Regions from separate parts of the Pseudomonas sp. ML2-2023-3 genome, predicted to be linked through region 1. Evidence: predicted binding sites of a transcription regulator. Region 1 holds the regulator's gene; each other region holds the start of a gene.

What was found. Region 1 encodes sigma-54, which starts transcription at its own class of promoters, with help from an activator protein. Its sites were predicted from a motif close to ANTGGCATNNANNTTGCTNT; they were not measured.
Region 2: a site for sigma-54 is predicted at 8,043-8,062, ahead of nirB (nitrite reductase large subunit NirB). Genes of this name have one in related genera too.
Region 3: a site for sigma-54 is predicted at 7,022-7,041, ahead of glnA (glutamate--ammonia ligase). Genes of this name have one in related genera too.

Annotation. Positions count from the first base shown of each region.
Region 1 is NZ_CP146343.1:4,997,963-5,007,895, forward strand. Features, by position in the region: gene V6P94_RS23095 (phospholipid-binding protein MlaC) at 1-47, opposite strand, end outside; gene mlaD (outer membrane lipid asymmetry maintenance protein MlaD) at 59-526, opposite strand; gene mlaE (lipid asymmetry maintenance ABC transporter permease subunit MlaE) at 526-1,323, opposite strand; gene V6P94_RS23110 (ATP-binding cassette domain-containing protein) at 1,323-2,132, opposite strand; gene V6P94_RS23115 (KpsF/GutQ family sugar-phosphate isomerase) at 2,425-3,399, shown strand; gene V6P94_RS23120 (HAD family hydrolase) at 3,399-3,923, shown strand; gene lptC (LPS export ABC transporter periplasmic protein LptC) at 3,932-4,504, shown strand; gene lptA (lipopolysaccharide transport periplasmic protein LptA) at 4,491-5,036, shown strand; gene lptB (LPS export ABC transporter ATP-binding protein) at 5,036-5,761, shown strand; gene V6P94_RS23140 (RNA polymerase factor sigma-54) at 5,993-7,486, shown strand; gene hpf (ribosome hibernation-promoting factor, HPF/YfiA family) at 7,562-7,870, shown strand; gene ptsN (PTS IIA-like nitrogen regulatory protein PtsN) at 7,883-8,347, shown strand; gene rapZ (RNase adapter RapZ) at 8,350-9,207, shown strand; gene V6P94_RS23160 (HPr family phosphocarrier protein) at 9,223-9,495, shown strand; gene V6P94_RS23165 (ZIP family metal transporter) at 9,513-9,933, opposite strand, start outside.
Region 2 is NZ_CP146343.1:3,521,005-3,530,937, reverse strand. Features, by position in the region: gene V6P94_RS16190 (undecaprenyl-diphosphate phosphatase) at 1-212, shown strand, start outside; gene V6P94_RS16185 (DUF1294 domain-containing protein) at 248-646, shown strand; gene V6P94_RS16180 (MmcQ/YjbR family DNA-binding protein) at 650-994, opposite strand; gene V6P94_RS16175 (LysR substrate-binding domain-containing protein) at 1,000-1,908, opposite strand; gene V6P94_RS16170 (FMN-dependent NADH-azoreductase) at 2,035-2,646, shown strand; gene V6P94_RS16165 (dienelactone hydrolase family protein) at 2,805-3,836, shown strand; gene V6P94_RS16160 (MFS transporter) at 3,845-5,032, opposite strand; gene V6P94_RS16155 (saccharopine dehydrogenase family protein) at 5,193-6,428, opposite strand; gene V6P94_RS16150 (carboxynorspermidine decarboxylase) at 6,455-7,552, opposite strand; gene nirB (nitrite reductase large subunit NirB) at 8,098-9,933, shown strand, end outside.
Region 3 is NZ_CP146343.1:407,353-417,285, reverse strand. Features, by position in the region: gene grxC (glutaredoxin 3) at 1-240, shown strand, start outside; gene secB (protein-export chaperone SecB) at 282-767, shown strand; gene trmL (tRNA (uridine(34)/cytosine(34)/5-carboxymethylaminomethyluridine(34)-2'-O)-methyltransferase TrmL) at 827-1,282, opposite strand; gene V6P94_RS01755 (hypothetical protein) at 1,281-1,718, shown strand; gene ntrC (nitrogen regulation protein NR(I)) at 2,048-3,481, opposite strand; gene glnL (nitrogen regulation protein NR(II)) at 3,478-4,563, opposite strand; gene V6P94_RS01740 (cupin domain-containing protein) at 4,926-5,342, opposite strand; gene glnA (glutamate--ammonia ligase) at 5,518-6,924, opposite strand; gene thiI (tRNA uracil 4-sulfurtransferase ThiI) at 7,257-8,711, shown strand; gene typA (translational GTPase TypA) at 8,852-9,933, shown strand, end outside.

The sequences.
Region 1 (9,933 bases):
GCTGCAGCCATAATTACCAACAGGCCACGGCGCAAGAGAGAAATCATCTTAAAGCTCCTTATTTGGCGTCTTTGCTAACGGTATTGAGCAGGAATTTACCGATCAGGTCTTCAAGGACCAGCGACGACTGAGTGTCGTGAATGGTGCCACCGTCCTTGAGCACAGTGTCTTCACCACCCACGCTCAGACCGATGTATTTCTCGCCCAGCAGACCCGCTGTGAGAATAGACGCAGTCGAATCGGTCGGCAGATTATCCACAGCTTTTTCGAGCTGCAGGGTGACACGGGCCATGTAGTTGTCACGGTCCAGGTCAATCGCCGTAACCTTGCCGATGGTCACGCCCGCCATGGTGACTTTGGCGCGCACGGTGAGGCCGGCAATATTGTCAAAGTTGGCGTACAGTTTGTAGGTGTCAGTGCTGGCGGTCGGGGACAGTCCGCTGACCCGCAGGGCAAGCAGAAGCAAAGCCAGGATGCCAGCCAGCAGGAACAGGCCGACACCGATTTCCATGGTGCGGTTTTGCATCAGAAATCTCCAAACATCAAGGCAGTCAAAATGAAGTCCAGCCCGAGGACTGCCAGAGAGGCATACACCACGGTCTTGGTAGTGGCACGGCTGATCCCCTCTGATGTGGGCTCACAGTCATAACCTTGAAACACGGCAATCCAGGTCACCACGAAAGCAAATACGATGCTTTTGATGATCCCGTTAAGTACGTCACCACTGAAGGTCACGCTATTTTGCATATTGGCCCAGTAGGAACCGTCATAGACACCCAGCCAGTCCACTGCAACCCACGAACCGCCCCAGATGCCGACCACACTGAAAATCATCGCCAGCACAGGCAGGGAAATAAAACCGGCCCATAACCGCGGCGCGATAATGTATTTGAGTGGGTCGACCCCAATCATTTCCAGGCTGGACAGCTGCTCGGTCGATTTCATGTTGCCGATTTCAGCGGTCAAGGCAGAACCCGCCCGCCCGGCGAACAGCAAGGCAGTCACCACCGGCCCCAATTCGCGCAACAGGGTGAGGGCCACCATCTGCCCAACCGCCTGCTCGGAACCATAGCTGGACAGAATGCTGAAGCCTTGCAGCGCCAGCACCATGCCGATGAATATGCCGGAGACCACGATAATGACCAGCGACATGACACCAACGGAGTGCAGCTGCTTGATCAGCAGCCCGAAACCGCCGCCGATACCGCCTCGCCCCAGCAGTGCATGAAACAGGAAAATCGTCGAACGCCCCAGCACCGCGACGATGTCGATCCCGGCTCGGCCAAACAAACCGATACGGTCCATTAATGAATGTCTGCGCATCAGCGCTTCCCCAGTAGATCGGTTCGGTAGTCCGACGCCGGAAAGTGAAACGGAACCGGGCCATCCGGATCGCCGGTCATGAACTGGCGAATGCGCGGGTTATCGGCGTTCATCAACTCTTCAGGCGTACCCTGCCCCAGCACCTGACCGTCACCGACTACATACAGATAGTCGGCGATGCTCGCGGTTTCAGCCAGGTCGTGAGACACCACAATACTGGTGATGCCCAGCGCATCGTTAAGCAGGCGAATCAGCCGCACCAGCACTCCCATTGCGATGGGATCCTGGCCCACGAAGGGTTCGTCATACATCAGGATTTGCGGATCCAGAGCAATCGCCCGCGCCAGGGCCACCCGACGCTTCATGCCGCCGGACAACTCGTCGGGCATCAAATCGATAGCCCCGCGCAAGCCCACCGCCTGCAATTTCAGCAGCACGATGTCACGAATCATTTCTTCAGGCAGCTGGGTATGCACCCGCAGCGGGAAGGCAACGTTCTCGAACACATCCAGATCGGTGAACAATGCACCACTCTGGAACAACACCCCCATGTGCTTGCGGGCATCAAACAAATCACTGCGCGACAGGGTCGGCAGGTTTTGATTGTTGACCCACACTTCGCCGCTGCTGGGACGCAGTTGCATGCCCATCAGGCGCAATAGTGTGGTTTTGCCGCAGCCCGACGGGCCCATGATTCCCGTGACCTTGCCACGGGGAATTCGAATATCGACATTATTGAAGATGCTGCGCGTGCCGCGCTTGAAGGACACTCCCTTCAGCTCGACCGCGTAGGCGTTATCGGCGCTCATCTAAACTCCTTGCGATGCAGCCTCTGCCTCTCACCCGGACACCAAACTTCTTATCAAGAAGCACGCGTTCCCTGGCGGGCCGAACTGGCGGCGAACTATACCACTGCTCATAGTGACCGCCCAAGACCGAAGGAGTGCCGGTTCAGCCTCAATACAGTGAAATAAAGCGGGTTTTTCTGTAAACACACTAAGAGTTTACCTACGCAGGCAACAAAGCACTGCGATCAAGCGTGAGGGAACGCCACATAACCGCTATAATCGTTGCCTTTTCTCAGGCTACCCGACTTCAACCATGAGCCAATCCAGCGACCTGATTCAATCCGCCCAACGCACCATCCGCCTCGAACTGGAAGCCGTAGAGGGCTTGCTGACTCATATCGACGCAGATTTCGTACGCGCTTGCGAGATGATTTTGGCAAGTAAAGGCCGGGTAGTCGTGGTCGGCATGGGCAAGTCAGGGCACATAGGCAACAAAATTGCCGCCACCCTGGCCAGCACCGGCACCACGGCTTTTTTCGTTCATCCGGCAGAAGCCAGCCACGGTGACATGGGCATGATCACCCGGGATGACATCATTCTCGCGCTGTCCAATTCTGGCTCAACCGCCGAAATCGTCACCCTGCTGCCGCTGATCAAGCGCCTGGGCATCAAATTGATCAGCATGACCGGTAATCCGCAATCGCCCCTGGCCAAGGCGGCCGATGTCAGCCTCGATGCAAGCGTGGCCCAGGAGGCCTGCCCGCTAAACCTGGCACCGACCTCCTCCACCACGGCAACCCTGGTGCTGGGCGATGCACTGGCCATAGCACTGCTCGAAGCCCGTGGCTTCACAGCCGAAGACTTTGCCTTCTCCCATCCGGGTGGAGCACTGGGCCGGCGTTTGCTGCTCAAGGTCGAAAACGTCATGCACTCTGGCGATGAGTTGCCGCAAGTCATGCGCGGCACCCTGCTCAAAGAAGCACTGATGGAAATGACCCACAAGGGGCTGGGCATGACTGTCGTCATCGAAGAGGACGGCCGGCTGGCCGGGATCTTCACTGACGGTGACTTGCGCCGCACCCTGGACCGTGAAATCGATATCCGCAACGCAACCATTGATGCCGTCATGACCCCGCACGGCAAAACCGCCCGGGCCGACATGCTGGCGGCCGAAGCCCTGAAGATCATGGAAGATCACAAAATCAGCGCACTGGTGGTTGTCGACAAGCAAGATCGCCCGGTTGGCGCCTTGAACATGCACGATCTGCTACGCGCAGGAGTAATGTAATGACCCAGGAACTTCTCAAACGCGGCAAAGGCATCAAGCTTGCCATTTTTGACGTTGACGGTGTCTTGACCGACGGTCGCCTGTACTTCCTCGAAGACGGCAGCGAATTCAAAACCTTCAATACCCTCGACGGCCAAGGCATCAAGATGCTGATGGCGGCCGGTGTTCAAACCGCAATCATCAGCGGTCGCAAAACCCCGGTCGTCGAGCGCCGCGCGCAAAATCTGGGCATCCCGCACCTCTATCAGGGCCGGGAAGATAAATTGGTCGTGCTGGACGAGCTTCTTGGCCAACTCAACCTAAGCTATGAACAGGTCGCCTATTTGGGCGACGATTTGCCAGACTTGCCGGTTATCCGTCGTGTCGGCCTTGGCATGGCAGTGGCCAATGCTGCAAGTTTTGTTCGCGAGCACGCCCACGGCGTTACCCAGGCACGTGGTGGCGAAGGTGCCGCCCGCGAATTCTGCGAGCTGATTCTGCGTGCCCAGGGCAGCCTGGACGCAGCCCACGCCGCCTACCTATAGAGCTTTCTATGCTGAGCAAAAAGATTCGCCAAATACTGCTGTTCGCGGTCATTGCTTCGCTGTTTGCAGCAGTTGGCTACTGGAACATCAGGCCGGAACGCTTTCTCGACGCCCCTACCGTGGCCGTGGATGAACACGCTATCGACTATTACGCCACCAACGCACGCAGCCTTCAGTTTCTGCCCGACGGCAAGTTGCAGTACGAGATGACCTCCGAGAAGCTTGAACATTTGAAAGCTTCCGAAGTCACTCTATTGACCAACCCGAAAATGCAGCTGTATCGCGGCACGGCCTACCCGTGGGACGTGAAGAGCGAGCGCGGTGAAGTCAATCCGGACGGTACTGAAGTCGAGCTGATCGACTCGGTGCGCATAGCCCGTACCGACGAGAAAAAACGCACCACGATTATTACCAGTACCCGCATGACTGTATTCCCGCAGAAGCAATATGCGCAGACCGAGCGAGACGTTAGAATCGACGGCGCTGGCGGCGTGACTACTGGCAAGGGAATGAAAGCATATTTGAAAGACGGCAGGATGGACCTGCTGTCCAACGTAAGAGGACAGTATGAGTCTCGTTAAAACCCTCCCTTTATTGCTCAGCTTGAGCGCAGCACTGGGAAGCGTGAGCGCCTGGGCTCTGCCGAACGACAACGAGCAACCTATCCGCATTCAGGCCAACGAAGCACAACTGGATGACAAGCAAGGCATCGCCACCTACAAGGGCGATGTAATCATCACCCAGGGCTCGATGAAAATCACCGGCAATACCGTCACCATCACCCGTAACGCTGCGGGAGAAATCGACGTGGTGACTTCTGTGGGCAACCTGGCTTACTTCGAGCAGTTGCAAAAAGCCACAGACCCCAAGCCGGTCCAGGCTTACGCCGTCACCATTCAGTACCATGCGCCGCAAAATCGCATCGTGCTGATCGACAAGGCCAAGGTCATCAACGACGGCAACACCACCGAAGGCGAGAAAATCGTCTACGACACGGTGAAACAAATCGCCAGCGCCGGTCGCGCCAATGGTAGCCAGGTCACAGCACCTCGCCCACGCATCGACATGGTGATCCAGCCCAAGAAGAAAACCGACCCGCAGAAGGCCCAGTAATGGCAACTCTGAAAGCCCAGCATCTGGCCAAAAGCTACAAGGGCCGTCAGGTAGTACGTGATGTCAGCCTGTCGATCGACAGCGGGCAAATCGTGGGTTTGCTCGGCCCTAACGGCGCGGGCAAGACCACGTGCTTCTACATGATTGTCGGCCTGGTGCATGCCGACCAGGGCCGCGTCCTGATCGACGACCTGGACGTCAGCCATGAGCCCATGCACGGCCGCGCACGCGCCGGTATAGGCTACCTGCCGCAGGAAGCCTCGATTTTCCGCAAGCTGTCTGTCGCGGATAACATCATGGCCATCCTCGAAACACGCAAGGAACTCGACAAGGCCAGTCGACGCAAAGAGCTGGAAAGCCTGCTGCAGGAGTTCCACATCAACCACATCCGCGACAACCTGGGCATGAGCCTGTCGGGTGGTGAACGTCGCCGGGTAGAAATTGCCCGCGCCCTGGCCACTGCGCCAAAGTTCATCCTGCTCGACGAACCTTTTGCCGGGGTTGACCCGATTTCGGTGGGCGACATCAAGCAAATCATTCACCACCTCAAGGCCAAAGGCATTGGCGTGCTGATCACCGATCACAACGTTCGTGAAACCCTCGACATCTGCGAAACCGCTTATATCGTTAACGACGGCCAACTGATCGCCGAAGGTGATGCAGAAACGATTCTGGCCAACAAGTTGGTGAGAGAAGTTTACCTGGGCCATGAGTTCCGCCTGTAAATCCAGGCATGTCGCGTGTTGTCAGAGCACCTGAGGCAGTAAAAAGTCCCGATGATTTTTATTGCCCGGGCGCTCTCAATGGGTTTACTCCCCCTGCGTGGAAACTAATTGAGAACGCCCCCTAGGCAAACGCACCGGTTTCAGGCATATAATTTGCTTAAGTTTGGCGCTCGCGCGCCCTGTAGTGGATGGCGCCATGTGCGCCGGCGAATAAGGTGTTAAGCCCCTGCCATGAAACCATCGCTAGTCCTGAGAATGGGCCAGCAGCTGACGATGACACCTCAGCTGCAACAGGCCATCCGCCTGCTCCAATTGTCGACCCTCGACCTGCAACAGGAAATCCAGGAAGCCCTGGAGTCCAATCCGATGCTTGAACGCCAGGAAGAAGGCGACGACTTCGACAATGCAGACCCCTTGGCCGACAACATCGAGCAAAAACCCAATTCCGACGTTCAGGAGCCCACCTACCAGGAGCCCGCACAGACGGTAGACAATCTGGAAGACGGCGACTGGGGCGACCGCATCCCCAATGAGCTGCCTGTGGACACTGCCTGGGAAGACGTCTACCAGACCAGCGCCAGCAGCCTGCCAAGCAACGATGATGACGAGTGGGACTTCACCACCCGCACCTCTGCCGGCGAGAGCCTGCAAAGCCACCTGCTGTGGCAGTTGAACCTTGCGCCGATGTCCGACACCGACCGACTGATCGGTGTGACCCTCATCGACTGCATCAATAACCAGGGCTACCTGGACGAAACCCTCGAGGAAATTCTCGAAGCGTTCGATCCGGAACTGGATATCGAGCTCGACGAAATCGAAGCCGTCCTGCACCGCATCCAGCAATTCGAACCCTCCGGCATTGGTGCGCGCAACCTGGGCGAGTGCCTGCTCCTGCAATTGCGCCAGCTCCCGGCCAAGACACCTTGGCTGAACGAAGCCAAACGCCTGGTCACGGATTACATCGACCTGCTGGGCGCGCGCGACTACAGCCAGCTCATGCGCCGCATGAAGCTCAAAGAGGAAGAACTGCGCCAGGTCATCGAGCTGGTGCAAAGCCTCAATCCGCGCCCGGGCTCACAAATCGAGTCCAGCGAAGCCGAATATGTCGTGCCTGACGTGATCGTTCGCAAGGACAACGAACGCTGGCTGGTGGAGCTCAACCAGGAGTCCGTGCCACGTCTGCGGGTAAACCCGCAATACGCAGGTTTCGTGCGTCGCGCCGACACCAGCGCCGACAACACCTTTATGCGCAACCAGCTGCAAGAAGCACGCTGGTTTATCAAAAGCCTGCAGAGCCGTAACGAAACCCTGATGAAAGTGGCGACCCAGATCGTCGAGCATCAGCGCGGATTTCTGGAATATGGCGACGAGGCCATGAAGCCACTGGTACTGCACGACATCGCAGAAGCCGTGGGCATGCACGAGTCAACCATTTCGCGGGTTACCACGCAGAAATTCATGCATACCCCGCGCGGTATCTATGAGCTGAAGTACTTTTTCTCCAGCCACGTCAGCACCTCTGAAGGCGGCGAATGCTCCTCCACTGCGATCCGTGCCATCATCAAAAAACTGGTTGCAGCTGAAAATCAGAAAAAGCCGTTGAGTGACAGCAAGATCGCTGGTTTACTGGAGGCACAAGGTATTCAGGTAGCCCGTCGCACCGTCGCCAAGTACCGCGAATCCCTCGGGATAGCGCCTTCGAGCGAACGCAAGCGTTTGATGTAAGCCACGGACCCCGGCGTTTCAGTGGCAGGCTGCTCGGCCTGCCGCTTTATGCAATGGCATCAAAGGAGAAACTGTATGCAAGTCAACATCAGTGGACACCAACTGGAAGTCACCGAACCGCTACGCGCTTACATCGGCGAAAAACTCGACCGACTTGAGCGTCATTTCGACAAGATTACCAACGTACAGGTAACGATGGCGGTCGAAAAACTGAAACAGAAAATCGAAGCCACCTTGCACATCCATGGAGGAGAAGTCGTTGCCAACGCCGAGCATGACGACATGTATGCCGCCATTGATCTGCTCACTGACAAGCTTGATCGCCAACTGAAAAAGCATAAGGAAAAGACCCAAAGCCTGCTCCAGGGCGCGACCGGTCGTTAATACTCCCAACCCATGATCCGACTTGAAAGTATCCTGACCCCCGGCCGTTCCTTGGTGAACGCGCCGGGCGGCAGCAAAAAGCGCGCACTCGAACACATTGCCAACCTGATCAGCCGCGAAGTGCCTGGTCTCGAAATGCAGGATGTTTTTGAGAGCCTTATTGCCCGTGAAAAACTGGGTTCCACCGGTTTTGGTAACGGCATCGCCATACCCCATTGCCGCCTCAAGGGCTGCGAGTCGCCTGTCAGCGCCTTGCTTCACCTCGACGCCCCTATAGATTTCGACGCCATCGATGGCGCGCCGGTCGACCTGCTTTTCGTTTTGCTGGTACCAGAAGCGGCAACCGATGCACACCTGGAACTGCTCCGGCAGATTGCCAGCATGCTCGATCGTAAAGACGTGCGCGAAAGACTGCGCAACGCACCCAGCAACGAAGCGTTGTATCAGGTTGTTCTGGACGTACAGAACGGTCATTAATCATGCGCTTAGTCATTGTCAGCGGACGCTCCGGCTCCGGTAAAAGCACCGCCCTCGCCGTCCTTGAAGACAACGGTTTCTATTGCATCGACAACCTTCCGGCAGGCTTGCTGCCGGAACTGGCCGAACGTGCGCTGATTCACACCGAATTAGCGCAACCCCTGGTGGCCGTGTCGATTGACGCGCGAAACCTGCCAAGCCATTTGTCACGCTTTCCCCAGTTGCTTGAAGAGGTTCGCAACCGGCACATCCAGTGCGACGTGCTCTACCTGGATGCCGACGAAGAAACCCTGCTCAAGCGCTTCTCGGAAACCCGCAGGCGTCACCCGCTCAGTAGCGCAAGCCGTTCGCTTGCCGAAGCTATTCGCGATGAAACCCAGCTGCTTGGACCGATTGCCGACCTCGCTGACCTGACCATCAACACCACCAATCTGAACCTGTATCAGTTGCGTGACACCATCAAGTTGCGCCTGCTGAACAAACCTGAAGCCGGCACCGCCTTTTTGGTTGAGTCGTTTGGTTTCAAGCGCGGGATGCCAGTGGATGCCGACCTGGTCTTTGACGTACGTTGCCTGCCCAACCCGTACTGGAAGCCCGAACTGCGCGAGCAATCCGGGCTGGATCAGCCGGTTGCCGATTATCTGGCAGCACAACCTGATGTCGAGGAAATGTTCCAGGACATCTCCAGCTACCTGCTGAAGTGGCTACCACGCTTTGCCGCGAGCAATCGTGCCTATGTAACGATTGGTATTGGTTGTACGGGCGGACATCACCGCTCCGTGTACCTGACCGAGCGACTGGGCAAGTGCCTGCAAGAAACTCTGAAGAACGTCCAGGTTCGCCACCGCGACCTTACTTGAAGGATCTACCCTGCGATGCCTGCACTGGAAATACAAATCATCAACAAACTGGGCTTGCACGCCCGGGCATCTGCAAAGTTCGTCGGTATCGCAGGTCAGTTTCCATGCCAGATCCGGGCAGGTCGTACACCTGAGTCAATGGTAGACGGCAAGAGCATCATGGCAATGATGATGCTCGCCGCTGGCAAAGGAACCACCATCCACCTGAAAACCGAAGGCGAGAAAGAACAGGAAGCGCTGGATGCGTTGGTCGCGCTGATCAACAACTTCTTCGATGAAGGTGAGTAGCGGCTACAGCGATCGGCTCAACCAAGCGCCGTATCCATCACCATCATCAAGCAGAAACCTACACACAATCCCAGACTCGCCAGTTTTTCGTGGCCATTGCGTCGAGACTCCGGGATAACCTCTTGTGTGACCACCAATAGCATCGCCCCTGCAGCCAATGCCAACCCCAATGGCAGCAACACTTCGGCCAGATTGACCAGCCACGCGCAAAGCACCGCAAACACTGGTTCGACCAAACCTGAGGCGGCACCGATCAGGAAGGCCTTGATTCGCGACACCCCTGCCCCAGCCAACACCAAGGCAATTACCAGCCCTTCCGGCACATCCTGCAGCGCAATCCCCATCGCCAAGCTATCGGCATCAGGCATTCCACCCCCCGCCGACACCCCGACCGCCATCCCTTCAGGAATGTTGTGCGCCACAATCGCGATGACAAAC
Region 2 (9,933 bases), 1.5 Mb from region 1:
ACCGTCATCTGTTCCAGCCTGACGACTTGCCAGTGTTCGCGATTGGTTTTGTGACCTCGTTTATCTTCGCCATGATCGCGGTACGGGCATTGCTGAAGTTCATTTCGAACCACAGTTATGCCGTGTTCGCCTGGTATCGCATCGGGTTTGGCTTGCTGATTCTGGCCACCTGGCAGTTCGGCTGGATCGACTGGTCTGCGGCTTCGGCGTGAAAACCAAGGTCAAGGACCGGCGCGAGCATGCCGGTATGCGTGAGCGCCAGGGGGCGCCGATTCGCGGCTTGAAACTCAAGCTGGCGATATTGGCGCTGCTCTGTGCATTGCCACTGGGCGGTTCGGTGAATGTACTGCTCACCGGGGGCAGCCGGTTGCCCTTGCTGGCCTATGCAGTTGCCAGCGTTCTTGCGTTTGGCCTGTATTGGTACGACAAGCAGCAGGCCAGGACTGGCCAGTGGCGCACCCCGGAAAATGTGCTGCACGGGGTTGAGCTACTGGGCGGATGGCCGGGAGCCTTGGTGGCGCAACAGGTGTTTCGCCACAAAACCCGCAAGGTGTCTTACCAGGTGTTTTTCTGGCTGATCGTGGCTTTGCACCAGGTGATCTGGATTGACATTCTGTTCGTGAAAATGACCTTTGCGAACCTGTAGCGATTAAAGCAATAAGCCGATCTGACGTTTTTTTGCCAGCTTGGCGACCACCAGTTGATGGGATCGTCGCAACAGGTCTTGCAGTTCTGCAGCGCCCATCGGGTAGGGCGCTTGCATGTTGATCCAGAACGCCCGCGCCAGATACGGCGACGGGTGTATGCCCGGACGATCGACATAGCCCAGAAACAATTCTTTCTCGACCTTGAACGAGAGCCCGTCGCGGTTGAGGTTGAGCAGGGCGAACATTTTCCTCTGGTCGACATAAAACACCTGAACGCCTCCCCATTGCACCACTTCCTTGACGTCCGGCAGGCTGCGACAGAATTGGGCTACGTCATGCTGGGTCATCTGGCTCATAGCAGTTTGTCTCCACACCTTTCGAATGATTCAACCAAATGGTCGATCCAGGCCCTGACGGCAGGCATCACCCCGCGTCTGTGGGGGTAAACCGCATGCAGCCAGCCCCCTGGCAGGGTCCATGAGGGCAGGATTTGAACCAGCTGCCCGTCCAGCAGTTCCTGTTCGCAATACATCATGGGCAGTACGGTAAAGCCCAGGCCGGCCAGGGTGCAGGCTTTGCGCACGACAAAATCATCAATGCCCAGGCGCGCTTCCAGTACCAGGTTGCTGGCCTTGCCCTGTTCGTCGAGCATGCGCAGATGAACCATGCGATCAGGTTCAAGGGCACCCAGCAGCGGCACGTTTTTCAAGTCTTCCGGGGTATTGACCGGCCACTGGCGGGCAAATCCGGGGCTGGCCACCATCACGGTGCGGGCCTGGCGCAAACGCCGCGTGACCAGTAACGGATCTTCATCGCCTTCTTCACGCACGCGCAAGGCGACATCAATGCCTTCAGTGACCAGATCGACGCGACGGTTGAGCAGGCTGACTTCCAGCTGCACAAGCGGGTAGGCCTGCAGAAACGAACTGATCACGCCGGGCATGAACTCGTGAGCCAGGCCCACAGGGCACGATACGCGCAGGCGGCCTCGCGGCTCGCTGGACATGCTGGCCACTGCCTCGTCGGCCATTTCGGCCTCAAGCAACATGGCCTGGCAGTGACGCAGGTAGCGCTCACCCACGGCCGTGAGCTTGAGTTGGCGGGTAGTACGCTGCAGCAGGCGGGCGCCAAGGCGCTCTTCAAGCTCGGCCACCCGGCGCGACAGGCGCGACTTCGGAATCCCCAGCAATCGACCCGCAGCGGCAAAGCCACCGGCTTCGACCACCTTGGCGAAGTAATACAAGTCATTGAGGTCTTGCATGACGGGCTCACTGTCCTATGGGTGGGACGAACTATCGCACGATGGCTAACTTATCGTCGATTACTTTCATCGGTAGCATCTACTTCATCAGATCGCCCAGTAGCGGTCCTCATTTGGAGATCACACATGAAACTGTTGCATATCGATTCGAGCATTCTGGGCGACAACTCGGCTTCGCGTCAGTTGAGCCGTGAAGTGGTCAAGGCCTGGCAGGCTGCCGACCCTGACGTAGAGGTGAGCTATCGCGATCTGGCTGCAGAGGCCATTGAACATTTCTCGGCCGCAACCCTGGTGGCGGCGGGCACACCGGCTGAGCTGCGTGATGCGGCACAGAAACATGAAGCCCAATTGAGTGCCGATACCCTTGCGCAGTTCCTGGCCGCTGACGCGGTAGTGATTGCGGCGCCGATGTACAACTTCACCATTCCTACCCAGCTCAAGGCCTGGATCGACCGCATTGCCGTTGCCGGTCAGACCTTCCGTTACACCGAAGCTGGCCCGGAAGGCCTGTGCGGCAATAAAAAGGTGATCGTGGTGTCGACCTCGGGCGGTCTGCATGTTGGGCAGGCCACGGGCGTTGCCCATGAAGACTATTTGAAAGTGATGCTGGGCTTCATGGGCATCACCGATGTCGAGTTTGTTCGCGCCCACGGCCTGGCCTATGGCGACGAAGTTCGCACCAAGGCCTTGAACGATGCCCAGGCGCACATTAACCAGGATCTGTTCAGCGCAGCGTAAGTAATCTGGACGGTTTCACCGACTAAACTCTGTACTCTGGATGTCTTCAAAGACCGGAGTACGGAGTTTTTTTGCGTTTGGCTTGGGTTATGCAGAGTGTGTGGATAGACGTCCTGCATGTCCGGTTTCAAGCTACGCGCCATTAAAGGTGAGCCTCCATGATACGTCTCAATGCGGCACTGGTTTTACTCCTGGCATGTTGCCCCGTCCTGGTGCAGGCCGAACCTGCCATGCAATGGGGCGTGGGCTTTCATCGCTTGAGTTTTCTCGACCCTCTGGACGATCAGCCCATGCGCGCTATCGCCTTTTATCCGTCCAATGAAGCCCGGGGGCTGACCAGAATGGGCGGTTATGAAGTCGAGGCGACTGAAGAAGCCAAAATTGCCATGGGCCATTACCCGCTGTTGATGTTGTCCCATGGCAACACCGGAACCCCGCTGGCCCTGCACGATCTGGCCACGTCATTGGCGCGCAAGGGGTTTGTGGTGGTGGCGGTGTTGCACCCGGGAGACAACTACAAAGACCACAGTCGCCTGGGTACCCTGAGCAACCTCTACGGACGGCCGATGCAGATATCGGCCGCCATCACTGCCACGCTGGCGGATCGCGAGCTGTCACCGTACGTGCATGACGATCAGGTGGGGGTCATCGGTTATTCGGCAGGCGGCGAAACGGCGTTGATTCTTTCCGGAGCCCAGCCTGATCTGGATCGCTTGCGCCGCTATTGCCAGGAGCGACCTGAGGACCGTGATGCCTGTACGACAAAAGGCGAGCTGATCGCCGATCGTGATGACCTTGTTCCCGTTGCCGATCCTCGGGTTCATGCACTGCTGCTGATGGCCCCCTTGAGCCTGATGTTTGGCCGGCAAACCCTGGCCGATGTGCATGTGCCGGTCCTGCTGTACAGCGGCGACAACGACAAGCTGGTGTTCCCGGACAAAAATGCCGACGCCCTTGCGCGCAAGCTGCCAGTGGAGCCTGAGTTCAAGGTGATTCCTGGTGCCGGGCATTTCGTGTTCATGGCGCCTTGCACCGACGAGCAAATGGGCGCAATGCCCGGTCTATGCACCGACGCGCAGGGGGTCGACCGCGAGGATGTGCACCGTGATCTGATTTATGAGGCGGGACGGTTTTTCAGCAAGACCCTGCAAGTCCGCCAGCGCACGGGGTTTCGCACTGCCGACCACTGATCTAGGATCTAGCCGTTTGCGCGACGCGACAGGGTCACGCTCAGCAGCAAACCCACGCAGCACATGACTGCGGCGCTGAAGAAAATCCACGGGTACCCCATGTTCAATGCGATGGCGCCCATGATCGGGCCCGCGATGGCGAGGGCCAGATCGAAAAACACTGCATAGGCACTCAACCCCGCGCCCCGGCTGGAGACCGGCACCCGCTTGACCGCCTCCACACCCAGCGCCGGGTACACCAGCGACAGGCCAAAACCGGTCAGGCCAGCGCCTGTCAGGGCATATGCCTCGGAAGGTGCCAGCCACAATAATGTCAGACCGACCGTTTCGATCGTCATGCAGACGATCGCCACGGTGTAGCCGCCAAAGCGGCTGATGCTGTTGGTGAAAATCAGGCGCGCAAGGATAAAGCACACGCCGAACACCGACAGGCAATAAGCGGCTCCGACCCAGCCGCGGTCGATGTAAAACAAGGTAATGAAGGTGGTCAGGGTGCCATAGCCAATGGATGCCAGGGTCAGGCTGATGCCGTACGGTGCGATCAGGCCGAACACCGACCAAAAGGGCAGGCGCACGCCGCTGATCACCGGAATCGAAGGTTTTTTACGAATAAGCAGCAAGGCAAACAGTGCCAGCAGTAACAGCGTCACCCCCAGGCTGAAAAACCCCAGCTGGCCGATCATCACGACACCCAGCGGGGCACCGATGGCGATTGCACCATAGGACGCAATGCCGTTCCAGCCAATCGCCCGGGCGGTGTGTTGCGACCCGACCTGAGCGATCCCCCAACTGATCGTGCCGACGCCGATCAAGCCTTGGGCAATGCCCAGGAAAATCCGTCCGGCGATCAAAATGCACAGGCTAAGCAGTGGCCAGCCTTGCAGTGCGACGGCCAGGGAGGTGAGTACGCCGCTGATGGCAATCCCGATCAGGCCATACACGATGGCGGGCTTGGTGCCGAGGCTGTCCACCAGGCGTCCGGCGAAAGGACGGCTGAGCAAGGTTGCCAGGTATTGCGAAGCAATGGTCAGGCCTGCGATTACGGCACTGAAACCCAGTTGGTCGTGGACATAGCCGGGCAATACGGCTATCGGCAAGCCGATACAAATAAACGCGATGAAGGTGTAGAACACGATCGAAAGGATTTGCAGCGTGACCGACAGGGAACTCTCGACGTGGGGTTGTTGCGCAGGCATAGACGGTGAATCCGGCTGACGGTCATAGACCCGCATCATGGCTCGGCTTCAGAAGAAATGAAAGCAGGCTAACGATAATCTCAGAAAGCAAAAAGCCAATGCCCCGACACCTCGGGGCATTGGCTAAAGCGTAAAACACACACTACCTGTCAATCAGGCATCAGTTCCAGGGACGATCGCCGTTCTCATCCTTGATACGAGTCGGCAGGCCCATCACGTCCAGCGCCTTGAGGAACGGCTCTGCTGGCAGTTCTTCGACGTTGACCATGCGTTTTACGTCCCACTCGCCGCGAGCGACCAGCAAGGCTGCTGCCACCGGAGGTACACCGGCGGTATAGGAAATGCCCTGGCTGTCAGTCTCGGCAAAGGCGTCCTCGTGGTCGGCGACGTTGTAGATGAACACTTCGCGCGGCTGACCATCCTTGGTGCCCTTGACCAGATCACCGATGCAGGTCTTGCCCGTGTAGCCGGGAGCAAGCGAGCTCGGATCAGGCAGCACGGCCTTGACCAGTTTGAGTGGCACGACTTCCAGGCCTTCAGCGGTCTTGACCGGCTGTTCGGAGAGAAGGCCCAAGTTCTTGAGCACCGTGAACACATTGATGTAGTGCTCGCCGAAACTCATCCAGAAACGCACGTTTGGCACGTCGAGGTTCTTCGACAGGGAATGAACCTCGTCATGACCGGTCAGGTACAGGTTCTGCTCGCCCACGACCGGCAGATCGTCGGTACGCTTGACTTCGAACATGCTATTGCTGGTCCACTGGCTGTTCTGCCAGCTCCAGACCTGCCCGGTGAACTCGCGGAAGTTGATTTCCGGGTCGAAGTTGGTGGCGAAATACTTGCCGTGGGAACCGGCATTGACGTCGAGAATATCGATCGAATCAATGCGGTCGAAATACTGTTGCTGCGCCAGAGCTGCATAAGCGTTGACCACACCCGGGTCGAAGCCTACGCCGAGGATGGCGGTGATGTTTTTCGCTTTGCACTCCTCGATGTGGTTCCACTCGTAGTTGCCATACCAGGGCGGCGTTTCGCAGACCTTGCCCGGCTCTTCGTGAATGGCGGTGTCGAGATAGGCCACGCCGGTATCGATGCAGGCACGCAGCACCGACATGTTGAGGAAGGCAGAGCCGACGTTGATGACGATCTGCGATTCGGTTTCCAGAATCAGCGCCTTGGTCGCTTCGACATCCAGAGCGTTCAGCGAGAAGGCTTTGATGTCGGCGGGCTGCTTGAGGCTACCCTTGGCGATGACGCTGTCGATGATGGCCTGGCATTTGGAGATGTTGCGCGACGCGATAGCGATACGACCAAGTTCATCGTTGTGCTGCGCGCACTTGTGGGCCACCACCTTGGCGACACCTCCTGCACCAATGATAAGAACGTTTTTCTTCAATTTGTTTAAATCTCCCTTCTGCCAGATTACGAGAGGCTGGACAGGTAGTCGTTGAAATCAAACTCGCGAACCACTTCGACTGTACCGTCGAGTTGTTTCACTACGATGGACGGCATTTTCAGACCGTTGAACCAGTTTTTCTTGACCATGGTGTAACCCGCTGCGTCGATAAACGACAGCCGATCGCCGATGGCCAGCGGACGATCAAATGGATACTCGCCGAAAATGTCTCCGGCCAGGCATGACTTGCCGCACACCATATAGGTGTGCTCACCCTCGCTTGGGGCCAGCTTGGCGTTCAGGCGATAGATCAGCAGATCGAGCATGTGGGCTTCGATGGAGCTGTCTACGACCGCCAGGTGCTTGCCGTTGTAGAGCGTGTCGAGCACGGTCACTTCCAGCGAGGCGCTCTGGGTGATGGCAGCTTCACCAGGTTCCAGATAGACCTGCACGCCGTACTTTTGCGAGAAGGCCTTGAGGCGCGCGCAGAAAGCATCCAGTGCATAGTCGTCACCGGTGAAGTGGATACCGCCACCCAGGCTGACCCATTCAACCTTGTGCAGCAGATCGCCGAAGCGTTCTTCGATGGTGCACAGCATCTTGTCGAACAGGCCGAAGTCACCGTTCTCGCAGTTGTTGTGGAACATGAAGCCCGAGATCTGGTCGATGACCTGCTCGATCTTCACCGGGTCCCATTCGCCCAGGCGGCTGAACGGACGAGCGGGGTCGGCCAACAGGTAGTCGGAGCTGCTCACCTGCGGGTTGACCCGCAGACCGCGCACTTTGCCGGCAGAGGCCTGGGCATAGCGCTGCAACTGGCCGATGGAGTTGAAGATGATCTTGTCGCTGTTCTCGAGCATCTCTTCGATTTCGTCGTCGGCCCAGGCCACGCTGTAGGCGTGGGTCTCGCCGGCGAACTTCTGTCGACCGAGCTTGAGTTCATACAGCGACGACGACGTGGTGCCGTCCATGTACTGCTGCATAAGGTCGAACACCGACCAGGTGGCGAAGCACTTGAGTGCCAGCAGGGCCTTGGCCCCGGACTGCTCGCGTACGTAGGCGATCTTCTGCATGTTCGCCAGCAGCTTTTGTTTATCAATCAGGTAATACGGTGTTTTGATCATTTCGAGGCGCCTGCGGCATGGCCAGCCAAAAAAGGATGCGCATTGTGCCTTCACTGACCGCAGATCGAAAGAGCAGAACGCCAAGTTTGATCGGCGCGAGGAGCGCAGCGCCCGGCCCGCAGCGAAGATAATGCAATAAACATCGTACTCATGGCGCATGTGCTGGCTCGATTGGCGCCCGTTCATCGCCATGAAAAACTGCACGTTTCCATCGCGCTCGAACGCTGGAGCGCACCAGTTAGAGGCAAAACTGTCGCTGCTCAGTGATCGTTGTGCCTTAAAACTGTGTTGTTACAAGGCCCATCCCGGTCTGGCACAAAGACTGCAAGTCCTGATTCAGGTCCACCGGCGAGGCATTAGAGTGGACAGCCCCCTCGGTCAACGACGATCGACAGGCCGCACAGGTCATGGGCAACAGCGGTGGGTCAGGCGAAGCAGCCCGATTTAACCCCGCATAAGAACAGGCAAAGACGCCTGGAGCCGTAAGGTTTCAGGCGTTTTTTTTGCTTTTTAATAACTGTGATGGGCTTTGGCGGGTGCTTTATATGAACTCCAATGTTGCCGTGTTGAACAACGTGAAAACCCTGGTCGTAGTGGGCAATGGCATGGTCGGACATCATTGTGTCGAGCAGTTGATCGCGCGTGGCGCGCTGGATCACTACCGACTGCATGTGTTCAGCGAGGAGCCCATGCGGGCCTATGACCGGGTGCACCTTTCTGAATACTTCACCGGTCGCGATGCCGAGTCGCTGGCACTGTCAGAGGCGTCGCTCTACCAGACGCCCGGTGTCACGTTGCACTTGGGTGTCCCCGTACTGGAAATCGATCGCGCCCGGTGTGAGGTGATCACTGCGCAAGGCAGCGTGCCGTACGACAAATTGGTGCTGGCCACCGGGTCTTATCCCTTTGTGCCGCCGATTGAAGGGGCGGAGGGGGATTCACGCCTGGTGTATCGAACCCTTGAAGACCTCGACGCCATACGGGCTGCGGCAATCAATGCCCGACGTGGCGTGGTGGTGGGCGGTGGTTTGCTGGGCCTTGAGGCGGCCAACGCGCTCAAAAGCCTGGGCCTGGAAGCCCATGTTGTCGAATTCGCACCGCGCCTGATGCCGGTGCAACTGGATGACTTCGGTGGCCTGGCACTCAAGATGCAAATCGAACGGCTGGGGGTCGGCGTCCACCTGTCGCGCGCCACCCAGTCGATCAGCGCTGGCGAGCAGTATCGCTATCGCATGAACTTCGCCAATGACGAGTTCCTTGAAACCGACCTGATTGTCTTCTCGGCCGGTATCCGCGCCCAGGATGGCCTGGCCCGTCAGGCAGCTTTGGAGATAGGCCCGCGCGGCGGTGTGGTGATCAACGACGAATGCTTGAGCAGTGATCCGAACATCTATGCCATCGGCGAGTGCGCTTCCTGGAACGGCAGCGTGTTCGGCCTGGTCGCGCCGGGTTACCAGATGGCCCGGGGGGTGGCGGCCGTGTTGTGTGATCAGGCCGCTGAGCCGTTTATCGGCGCGGACATGTCGACCAAACTCAAACTGCTGGGCGTAGACGTCGGTTCCATTGGCGACGCCCACGGCCATATGCCGGGTTCGCGCAGCTATCAGTTTATCGACGAGGCCACGGCCAGTTATCGGCGCCTGGTGGTCGACGCCACGGGCAAGCATGTGATCGGTGCCGTACTGGTCGGCGACAACAGCTACTACGACACCTTGCTGCAATACATGCAAAACAGCATTGCCTTGCCAGCGGAACCTGCCAGCCTGATCTTGCCGTCGTCCACCGGTGCACCCACCCTGGGGCCGGGTTCACTGCCGGAATCGGCGACGGTCTGTTCTTGCCACAACGTCACCAAAGGCGCCATCTGTTCTGCCATTGACGGCGGCTGCGGCGACCTCGGCATGCTCAAGGCGCAGACCAAGGCCTGTACTGGCTGCGGTGGTTGCGCCGGTTTACTCAAGCAAGTATTCGAGCACGAGCTGATTGCCCGGGGTGTGGCTGTCGACAAGAGCCTGTGCGAACACTTCGCCTATACCCGTCAGGAACTTTACGCTCTGGTTCGCGTAGAAGGCGTGACCACCTTTGAAGAGTTGCTGGCCAGCCATGGCCGTGGCCACACCGGTTGCGATGTCTGCAAGCCGGCCGTGGGGTCGATACTCGCGTCGTGCTGGAACCAGCCGATCATGGATGCCTCGCTGGTGCCGCTGCAGGACACCAATGACACATTCATGGCCAATATGCAGAAAAACGGCACTTACTCCGTAGTACCGCGCATCCCCGGTGGCGAGATCACGGCCGACAAGCTGATCGCAATTGGCGTGGTGGCGAAGAAGTACGACCTGTACACCAAAATCACCGGTGGCCAGCGTATCGATCTGTTT
Region 3 (9,933 bases), 710 kb from region 1:
GTTTACTCCAGCGACTACTGCCCTTACTGCATGCGAGCCAAGGCTCTGCTTGAGAACAAGGGCGTTGCCTTCGAAGAAATCAAGGTCGATGGCAAGCCACAGGTACGTGCCGAGATGGCTCAGAAGGCGGGTCGTACGTCGGTCCCGCAAATCTGGATTGGTGACAAGCATGTTGGCGGATGCGATGACCTGTTTGCTTTGGAGCGCGCAGGTAAATTGGATACGCTGCTGAACGTCTGACTCTCATTCTCTATAAGCCCCAAGATCAACAAGGATCTGTGATGACTGACCAACAGAACACCGCTGCTGTTAGCGATGAAGACACCGCTCCACAATTCTCCCTGCAGCGCATCTACGTGCGCGACCTGTCGTTCGAGGCCCCAAAAAGCCCGGCGATCTTCCGTCAGCAGTGGGAGCCGAGCGTTGGTCTGGACCTGAACACCCGTCAAAAGCCGCTGGAAGGTGACTTCCACGAAGTGGTTCTGACCTTGTCGGTTACCGTGAAAAACGGTGACGAAGTGGCCTTTATCGCTGAAGTGCAACAGGCTGGCATCTTCCTGATCAAAAACCTTGATCCGGCGTCGATGAACCACACCCTTGGCGCGTTTTGCCCGAACATCCTGTTCCCGTATGCCCGTGAAACCCTGGACAGCCTGGTAACTCGCGGCTCGTTCCCTGCGTTGATGCTGGCTCCGGTGAACTTCGATGCCCTGTACGCGCAAGAATTGCAGCGCATGCAGGAAGAAGGCAGCCCGACTGTTCAATAAACAGCCGATGCCAAAAAAAAAGCGCCTGAGGGCGCTTTTTTTGTGTGTGGGAGGTGTGTTTACTTGAAACCCAGCTGGCGCCAGGCTTCGTACACGGCAACCGCCACGGTGTTGGACAGGTTCAGGCTACGGCAGCCTTCGCGCATCGGCAGTCGCAGGCGGTGATCGCCGTCCAGCGCGTCGAGCACATCTGGCGGCAAACCACGGCTTTCAGGGCCGAACACAAAGGCATCGCCCTCGGCAAACTGCACGTCGTGAAAGGGCTTCGAACCTTTGGTGGTAAAGGCGAACAGGCGTGGATGACCCAGGCTTTCAAGGCAACTGGCCAGGTCGGCATGACGCTTGAGCGGCGCATACTCGTGGTAGTCGAGGCCGGCGCGGCGCAAGCGCTTGTCGTCCAGCTCAAAACCGATAGGCTCGATCAAATGCAGGTGGCAGCCGCTGTTGGCGCACAGCCTGATAATGTTGCCGGTATTCGGCGGAATTTCTGGTTGAAAAAGGATGACGTGAAACATGCACGGCTCCGAACTTAAAGATGGGCAGCATTCTACGCCTGAAGAGGACCCGCGACCGAAACTATGGCCACGGGTTTTAGGTTCTTTGGCGATAGTCGGTGTAATGGTAGGGATGATGATCGGTCGTTTGACTGCGCCAACCCCGGTAGAACTGCAACAGGTGGACGTGCTGGCGAACGGGTTGGTGGTGTGGTTCAGCGATGAGCCCAAGCTGCATGGTGAGCTGGTCGATGGCACCCTGGGGGTGTTGTTCGATGCCAAGGGCAAGCCGCAAAACGGCCAGTTAATGCTCAACGGCAAGAATGTGAACTGGCGGGTGCGGGATACGGACGCAGGTTTGCTGCTGACGGTGGTGGCAGCCCGTGCCTTGCAAGGCGACTGGGCCGGTGCGCCGCAGGATGGGCGCTGGCGTTTGCAGGTGAACCTGCGCGAGTAATAAAAGAGGGAATTCCAGCCTGCCTGTACCGGGTTCCCCAAAAGCGGTGTGCGCGTTGATGCAACAGGCATCAAGGCTGCGGGTGTAAAAGTGGGGAGTCTTGACCTGCCTGTATCAAGGTCCCCTAAAGCGGTGTTGCTTGTAATAGGTATTGCAGGGCGCGTGCCAATTTTTGTTTTTCTGTAGAAATTGCCTTATGAAAACGCAAAAGCCCCGGAATCCGGGGCTTTTGCGCATAACGCTCTCGCTAGGCTGAAAGCATTGATCTAGAGCTGTGCACGATATTGGGGCGGGTTGCTTTTGAGTGGTGCGGTCAGATCGAGTGCCCCTCAGGCCTCGTCGCCATCATCCTCGTCGCCATCGATCTTCATGCCCAGTTCCTTGATCTTGCGGGTCAAGGTGTTGCGGCCCCAGCCCAGCAGCACGGCAGCGTCCCGACGACGGCCCGCAGTGTGCTTGAGTGCCGTCTCGATCATGATCCGCTCAAAGGTAGGCACCGCACTGTCGAGCAAGTTGGATTGACCACGGCCCAGTGCCTGATCCGCCCACTGGCGTAGCGCCTGCTCCCAGTTGGTGACTGGAGAGGTGTCTTGCTGCAGGTTCAGCAGCTCCGGCGGCAAGTCGCTGATGTGCACTTCGCGACCCGAAGCCATCACCGTGATCCAGCGACAGGTGTTTTCAAGCTGGCGAACGTTGCCTGGCCACGGCAGGTTCTTGAGGTACTGCTCGGTCTCGGCCTTCAGCAGCTTGGGTTCTACCGACAGCTCTTGCGCGGCGCTGCTCAGGAAGTGGCGGGCCAGGGTCGGGATGTCTTCGCGACGGTCCGACAGGCGCGGGATGTGGATGCGAATCACGTTCAGGCGGTGGAATAGGTCTTCGCGAAACTTGCCGGCCTGGACCAGGGTTTCGAGGTTCTGGTGGGTGGCGGCAATGATCCGCACGTCAACCTTGACCGGGGTGTGTCCGCCAACACGGTAGAACTCGCCATCGGCCAGAACCCGCAGCAGACGGGTTTGGGTATCGGCAGGCATGTCGCCGATTTCATCCAGGAACAGAGTCCCGCCATCGGCCTGTTCAAAACGACCCCGGCGCAGGTTTGCAGCTCCGGTAAAGGCGCCTTTTTCGTGGCCGAAGAGCTCGGACTCCATCAGGTCCTTGGGGATCGCGGCCATGTTCAACGCGATAAATGGCGACGCGGCACGTGGGCTGTGGCGGTGCAGGGCGTGGGCCACCAGCTCCTTGCCTGTGCCTGATTCGCCGTTGATCAGAACCGTGATATTGGAATGGCTAAGGCGGCCAATGGCCCGAAACACCTCTTGCATCGCCGGCGCTTCGCCGATGATTTCAGGTGTTCTGGCCAGTGCCGGGGGGGCGGCCAGGCCTTGTTGTTCCTGGGCGTGCTGATTGGCACGCTTGACCAGTGACACGGCTTCATCGACGTCAAACGGCTTGGGCAGGTATTCGAATGCGCCACCTTGATAGGAGGCCACTGCGCTGTCCAGGTCGGAATGAGCGGTCATGATGATGACGGGCAGGCGAGGGTGCTGTTCGCGAATCTTGGCCAGCAAGTCCAGGCCGCTTGAGCCGGGCATGCGGATGTCCGAAATAATGACGTCGGGCTGCTGGCGAGCCAGACGGCTCATCACCCCATCGGCGCTGTCGAAACTTTGTGTGGTCATGCCTTCCTGTTGCAAGGCTTTTTCCAGGACCCAGCGGATAGAACGGTCGTCGTCGACGATCCACACGGTTTCACTTCGGCTCATGTCGATGCGGCTCCTTGTTCCAGTGGTAGAAAGATCGAGAAGAGTGTGTGGCCGGGGTGGCTTTCACACTCGATCAACCCCTGGTGCTGACTGATGATGTTCTGCGTGATGGAAAGGCCTAGCCCGGTGCCGTCTGGGCGCCCGCTGACCATCGGGAAGAACAGGGTGTCTTGCAGCTCGGCCGGAATGCCCGGCCCGTTGTCGATAATTTCGATTTTGGTGACCAGTCGGTGGCGCACGTGGCCAATGGTGAACTGGCGCATGGCGCGGGTACGCAGGCTGATACGCCCCAGCCGCAGCTCGTTTTGGCTGCCGATGGCTTGCATCGCGTTGCGCACGATGTTGAGGACGGCCTGGATCATTTGTTCACGGTCGATCAGCAGGTCGGGCAGGCTCGGGTCATAGTCGCGCACCAATGTGATGCTGCCCTGTGTTTCGGCCTCAACCAGGCTGCACACCCGCTCCAGCACTTCGTGGACATTGGTCATGGACAGCGAAGGCAGCTTGTTGGAGCCCAGCATGCGGTCGACCAGGTTACGCAGGCGGTCGGCTTCTTCGATGATCACGTTGGTGTAGTCACGCAGGTTTTCGTCCGGTAACTGACGGGCCAGCAACTGAGCAGCCCCACGAATGCCGCCCAGGGGATTCTTGATCTCGTGGGCCATGCCGCGTACCAGCATCTTGCTGGTTTCCTGCTTGGACAGCTGGGCTTCTTCTTTGGTGATGCGCAGCAAGCGGTCACGGGGGTGGACTTCGAGCAGCAGCATCGTGCCGCCATTGCTCAAGATGGGGGTTACGGCGTAATCCACCGTGAGGGTCTGGCCCGTCAGCGAGGTCAGCATGGCTTCGCGCTTGGTAAACGGATGCGCTTGCTCAACTGCCTGGCGCAGCGAATGCAGGGCCTCGGTGGACTCTGTAAAAAGCTCACTGATGAATTGCCCGTGACTGCGTTGACCGCTGATTGCCAACAGCATCTCTGCCGCCGGGTTCATGTACTCAAGGCGCAGATCGGCATTCAGTAACAGCGTGGCGGTGGTCAGGTTGTCGAGTAACAGTCGGTGCAGGGCGTCACTGATGGTCATGGGCCGATCCCGGATTGCGTGCGCGGGTGAGGCGCTGGTGCAATGAAAATGCAAAAACCAAACCAAGGCTCTGAAAAGAAGCATTAAACGCCTGAAATAGGCGCCTGAAACCCGTTCAGGCAATGCAGCCGGGCGGTGCGCAGGTGTTTTTGAACCAAATTGGGCTGGCTAATGCACAATCAAACTATCGTCGCACCAATATAGTGCATTTTTGATGAATGGATTCAGTTGCTCTGAAATGAGCCGGGGATGCTTGATTGGCGCGTTGAGGGTGGTGAGTCTGTGGCAGTCATTGTGTCGTCGCTGGCGAAGGCTGCGTTCGTCGCAAGGTCCTGCGGCCAGCGGCTACAGGTTTGGTGTTGTCAGTGAGACAGTGCCATGCCAGGCGCACCGGCATAGAACACGATCAGTTCAACGGGGGCCTTGCCGCTGATACCTCGATGGGAGGTGTTGACCACCTCGGGCAGAACCTGGCCAGGCTTGAGCGTGGTTTTGTGGATGCCGTCTTCGGTTTCGACCATCAGTTCACCGGACACCAGGTAGGCGAGGTTAGGCATGGGGTGGCTGTGCCATTTCAGCGTGGTGTTGGCCGGGAGCGTGATCTTGACCACGGTGAATTCCGGCTTGGCGTCCGGATAGCTATAAGCCGCCCCATCCCAGGACTTGTCAGCCTTGAGCAACTGCTCGACCTTGACCTCTGTGGGGGTGTTTTTACAACCCAGCAGTACCAGGCAGGCGCAAGTCAGGAACAGGGGTTTGAGGGCCATGAAAGGGTGCATGTCAGTCTCCGTTGGTTTGAGTGGCCTAAAGCTACCGATCACTCATCAAGGTGGCTGTCAGGTGCTGGCATGAATCCAGAGGCCCTGATCCTGTGCTCGCGTAAGACGTCGCCCACAAAAAAGCCTCCCGTAGGAGGCTTTTTCGAATCACGCCGCTTGCGCGGGCGTCACGGGATTAGCAGCTGTAGTACAGCTCGTATTCCAGTGGGTGTACGAAGGTACGAACCTGGATTTCTTCTTCGCTTTTCAGGGCGATGTAAGCGTCGATGAAGTCGTCGCTGAAAACGCCGCCTTTGGTCAGGAACGCACGACCTTTGTCCAGCTCTTCCAGGGCTTCTTTCAGGCTGCCGCAAACTTGTGGGATCTCTTTGGCCTCTTCAGGCGGCAGGTCATACAGGTTTTTGTCAGCTGCGTCGCCAGGGTGAGTCTTGTTCTGGATACCGTCCAGGCCAGCCATCATCAGTGCAGCGAAGCACAGGTACGGGTTGGCCGCTGGATCCGGGAAACGTGCTTCGATACGGCGAGCTTTAGGGCTGGACACGTAAGGAATACGGATCGATGCGGAACGGTTGCGAGCCGAGTAGGCCAGCATTACCGGAGCTTCGAAACCTGGTACCAGACGCTTGTAGGAGTTGGTAGCCGGGTTGGTGAAGCCGTTCAGTGCCTTACCGTGCTTGATGATGCCGCCGATGAAGTACAGAGCGGTGTCGGACAGGCCGGCATAGCCTTCGCCTGCGAAGGTGTTCTTGCCATCTTTGGAGATGGACATGTGAACGTGCATACCCGAGCCGTTGTCGCCGTACAGAGGCTTAGGCATGAAAGTAGCGGTACGGCCGTAGGCGTCTGCCACGTTGTGTACGCAGTATTTCAGGGTCTGAACTTCGTCAGCCTTTTTCACCAGAGTGTTGAACTGCACGCCGATTTCGTTCTGGCCGGCAGTTGCCACTTCGTGGTGGTGTACTTCGATAACCAGGCCCATTTCTTCCATGGCGTTGCACATGGAGGTACGGATTTCGTGGTCATGGTCGAACGGCGGAACTGGGAAGTAGCCACCTTTGACGCCTGGACGGTGGCCTTTGTTGCCGCCTTCCACGTCCTGGTCGGACATCCACGAACCTTGTTCGGAGTAGATCTTGAACATGGAACCGGAGATATCGGACTTGAACTTCACTTGGTCGAAAATGAAGAACTCTGGCTCCGGGCCGACGAAAACGGTGTCGCCGATACCGGTGGACTTCAGGTATTCCTCGGCACGAGTAGCGATGGCGCGTGGGTCGCGGTCATAGCCTTGCATGGTCGAAGGTTCGATGATGTCGCACACCAGGATCAGCGTAGGCTGTTCGGTGAACGGGTCCAGAACGGCAGTGCTGTCGTCTGGCAGCAGGATCATGTCGGACGCTTCGATGCCTTTCCAGCCAGCAATGGAGGAGCCGTCGAACATTTTGCCGTCGGTGAAGAAGTTTTCATCCAGCGCATCACGGGCCGGCATGGTCACGTGGTGCTGAGTGCCTTTGGTATCAGTGAAGCGCAGATCAATCCACTTGACGTCATGATCTTTGATGAGTTGAACCGACTTCGACATAGTGTCCTCCGGGGTGGCTTAGGGCGGGTAGTGGAATGCCCTTAATAAGTGGTTGATGCCGGCGCGAATACTCTGCCAAGGCAACCTGCCTCACAAGGGAGCAAATTGCATGCCAGTGCCCCGACTTGGGTTTAATGCCCCAATCTCAAGCAGGTTAGAGACGAAGACTACCGATTAGGCGCACTTATCGCACTCAAATGAAGCGATTAAAGGCATTTACGTCCCATTTTGGTGCGTCGAAAACCGTTTGTACGATAACTGGTTAAACCTTGAACAATTTCCGCTATAATCCGCGCCCCCCTTTTTTGGCAGGCTGCTCGCGCGCTGTTTTCATGAAACTAATCGTTAAAGTCTTCCCCGAAATCACTATCAAGAGCCGTCCGGTTCGGATGCGTTTCGTCCGTCAATTGGCTAAAAACATCCGTGCTGTGCTCCGCGATCTGGACCCGGCTGTGGTGGTGACGGGCGTGTGGGACAACATCGAACTGCAAACGCGCGTCAGTGATCCTAAAGCCTTGAAAGAAATGACCGAACGCCTGAGCTGCATGCCGGGCATCGCGCATTTCCTGCAAGTTGACGAGTACCCGCTGGGCGACTTCGACGACGTCGTTGAGAAGTGCAAATTGCACTTTGGCGATGCTCTGGCCGGCAAGATCTTTTCCGTGCGTTGCAAGCGCGGTGGCAAGCACCCATTTACCTCGATGGAAATCGAGAAATACGTCGGCAGCAAGCTGCGTCGTGAGTGCGGTGCCGCCGGAATTGATCTGAAAAAGCCGGAAATTGAAGTGCGCTTCGAAATTCGCGACCAACGGTTGTTTGTGATTCACAGTCAGCACGACAGCATAGGCGGCTTCCCGCTGGGCTCTCTGGAACAGACCCTGGTGTTGATGTCCGGCGGTTTCGATTCCACCGTCGCGGCCTACCAGATCATGCGTCGCGGCCTGATGAGCCACTTCTGCTTCTTCAATCTGGGCGGACGTGCCCATGAACTGGGCGTGATGGAAGTCGCGCACTTTATATGGAAGAAGTACGGCAGCTCCCAGCGTGTGCTGTTTGTCAGCGTTCCGTTCGAAGAAGTTTTGGGCGAAATTCTCGGCAAAGTCGATAACAGTCATATGGGCGTCATTTTGAAGCGTATGATGTTGCGCGCTGCGACCCGTATTGCCGAACGTCTCGAAATTGAAGTGCTGGTGACGGGTGAAGCGATTTCCCAGGTGTCGAGCCAGACGCTGCCCAACTTGTCGCTGATTGACTCGGCTACCGACAAACTGGTGTTGCGTCCGCTGATTGCGAGCCACAAGCAGGACATCATTGATCAGGCGGTTGAAATCGGTACGGCCGATTTTGCCAAGCACATGCCTGAATATTGCGGGGTGATTTCGGTCAACCCCAAGACCCACGCCAAACGCAACCGCGTGGAGTACGAAGAACAACAGTTCGATATGGCCGTGCTCGAGCGAGCGCTTGAGCGGGCCAAAATGGTGCCGATTGATCGAGTGATCGAGGAATTGGGCCAGGACTTGCAAGTCGAAGAAGTCAGCGAAGTGCTGGCGGGCCAGATCGTGATCGACATCCGTCACCCGGATGCTCAGGAAGATCAACCGCTGGAACTGGCTGGCATCGAAGTACAAGCGTTGCCGTTCTATGCACTGAACAGCCGCTTCAAGGAACTGGATGACACTCGTCAGTACCTGTTGTATTGCGACAAAGGCGTGATGAGTCGCCTGCATGCTCACCATTTGCTCAGTGAGGGACATGCCAATGTGCGCGTTTATCGACCGAGCTAAGAGCCCGGGGCTGTATGCCTGTGGCCTGCGTCACCGGCCCCCCGACGCCACCGTCAAGCTGTAACGGCTTGCACGGACTCTACTGTTAATCGCTGCCTGGACTCAGTCAGCACACCGAATCCTCTGATCGAGATACACAAGTGATCGAAAATCTACGTAACATCGCCATCATTGCTCACGTTGACCACGGTAAAACTACCCTGGTAGACAAACTCTTGCGTCAATCCGGCACTCTGGAGCGCAACGAGCTCAACGACGAGCGCGTGATGGACTCCAACGACCAGGAAAAAGAGCGCGGCATTACCATTCTTGCCAAGAACACCGCTATTAACTGGAACGGCTACCACATCAACATCGTGGACACCCCGGGCCACGCCGACTTCGGCGGCGAAGTTGAACGCGTAATGTCGATGGTTGACTCCGTTCTGCTGCTGGTTGACGCTCAAGACGGCCCTATGCCGCAAACCCGTTTCGTGACCAAGAAGGCTTTCGAAGCCGGCCTGCGTCCAATCGTGGTGATCAACAAGGTTGACCGTCCAGGCGCGCGTCCGGACTGGGTTCTGGATCAGATCTTCGACCTGTTCGACAACCTGGGTGCTACCGAAGAACAGCTGGACTTCAAAGTAGTTTACGCCTCGGCCCTGAACGGTATTGCTGGTCTTGACCACACCGACATGGCTGAAGACATGACCCCGCTGTACCAGTCGATCGTCGACAACGTACCGGCTCCAAAAGTTGACCGTGACGGTCCATTCCAGATGCAAATCTCGGCACTGGACTACAACAGCTTCCTGGGCATTATCGGCGTTGGCCGTATCGCTCGTGGTCGCGTCAAGCCAAACACCCAGGTTGTGGCTATCGATGCCGACGGCAAGCGCCGTAACGGTCGTATCCTGAAGCTGATGGGTCACCACGGTCTGCACCGTATCGACGTTGACGAAGCAGCTGCCGGCGACATCGTCTGCATCAGCGGCTTCGACCAGCTGTTCATCTCCGACACTCTGTGCGACCCACTGAATGTTGAAGCGATGAAGCCGCTGACCGTTGACGAACCTACCGTTTCGATGACCTTCCAGGTTAACGACTCGCCGTTCTGCGGCCGTGAAGGCAAGTTCGTAACCAGCCGTAACATCAAAGAGCGTCTGGACAAAGAACTGCTGTACAACGTTGCTCTGCGCGTTGAAGAAGGCGACACCGCTGACAAGTTCAAAGTGTCTGGCCG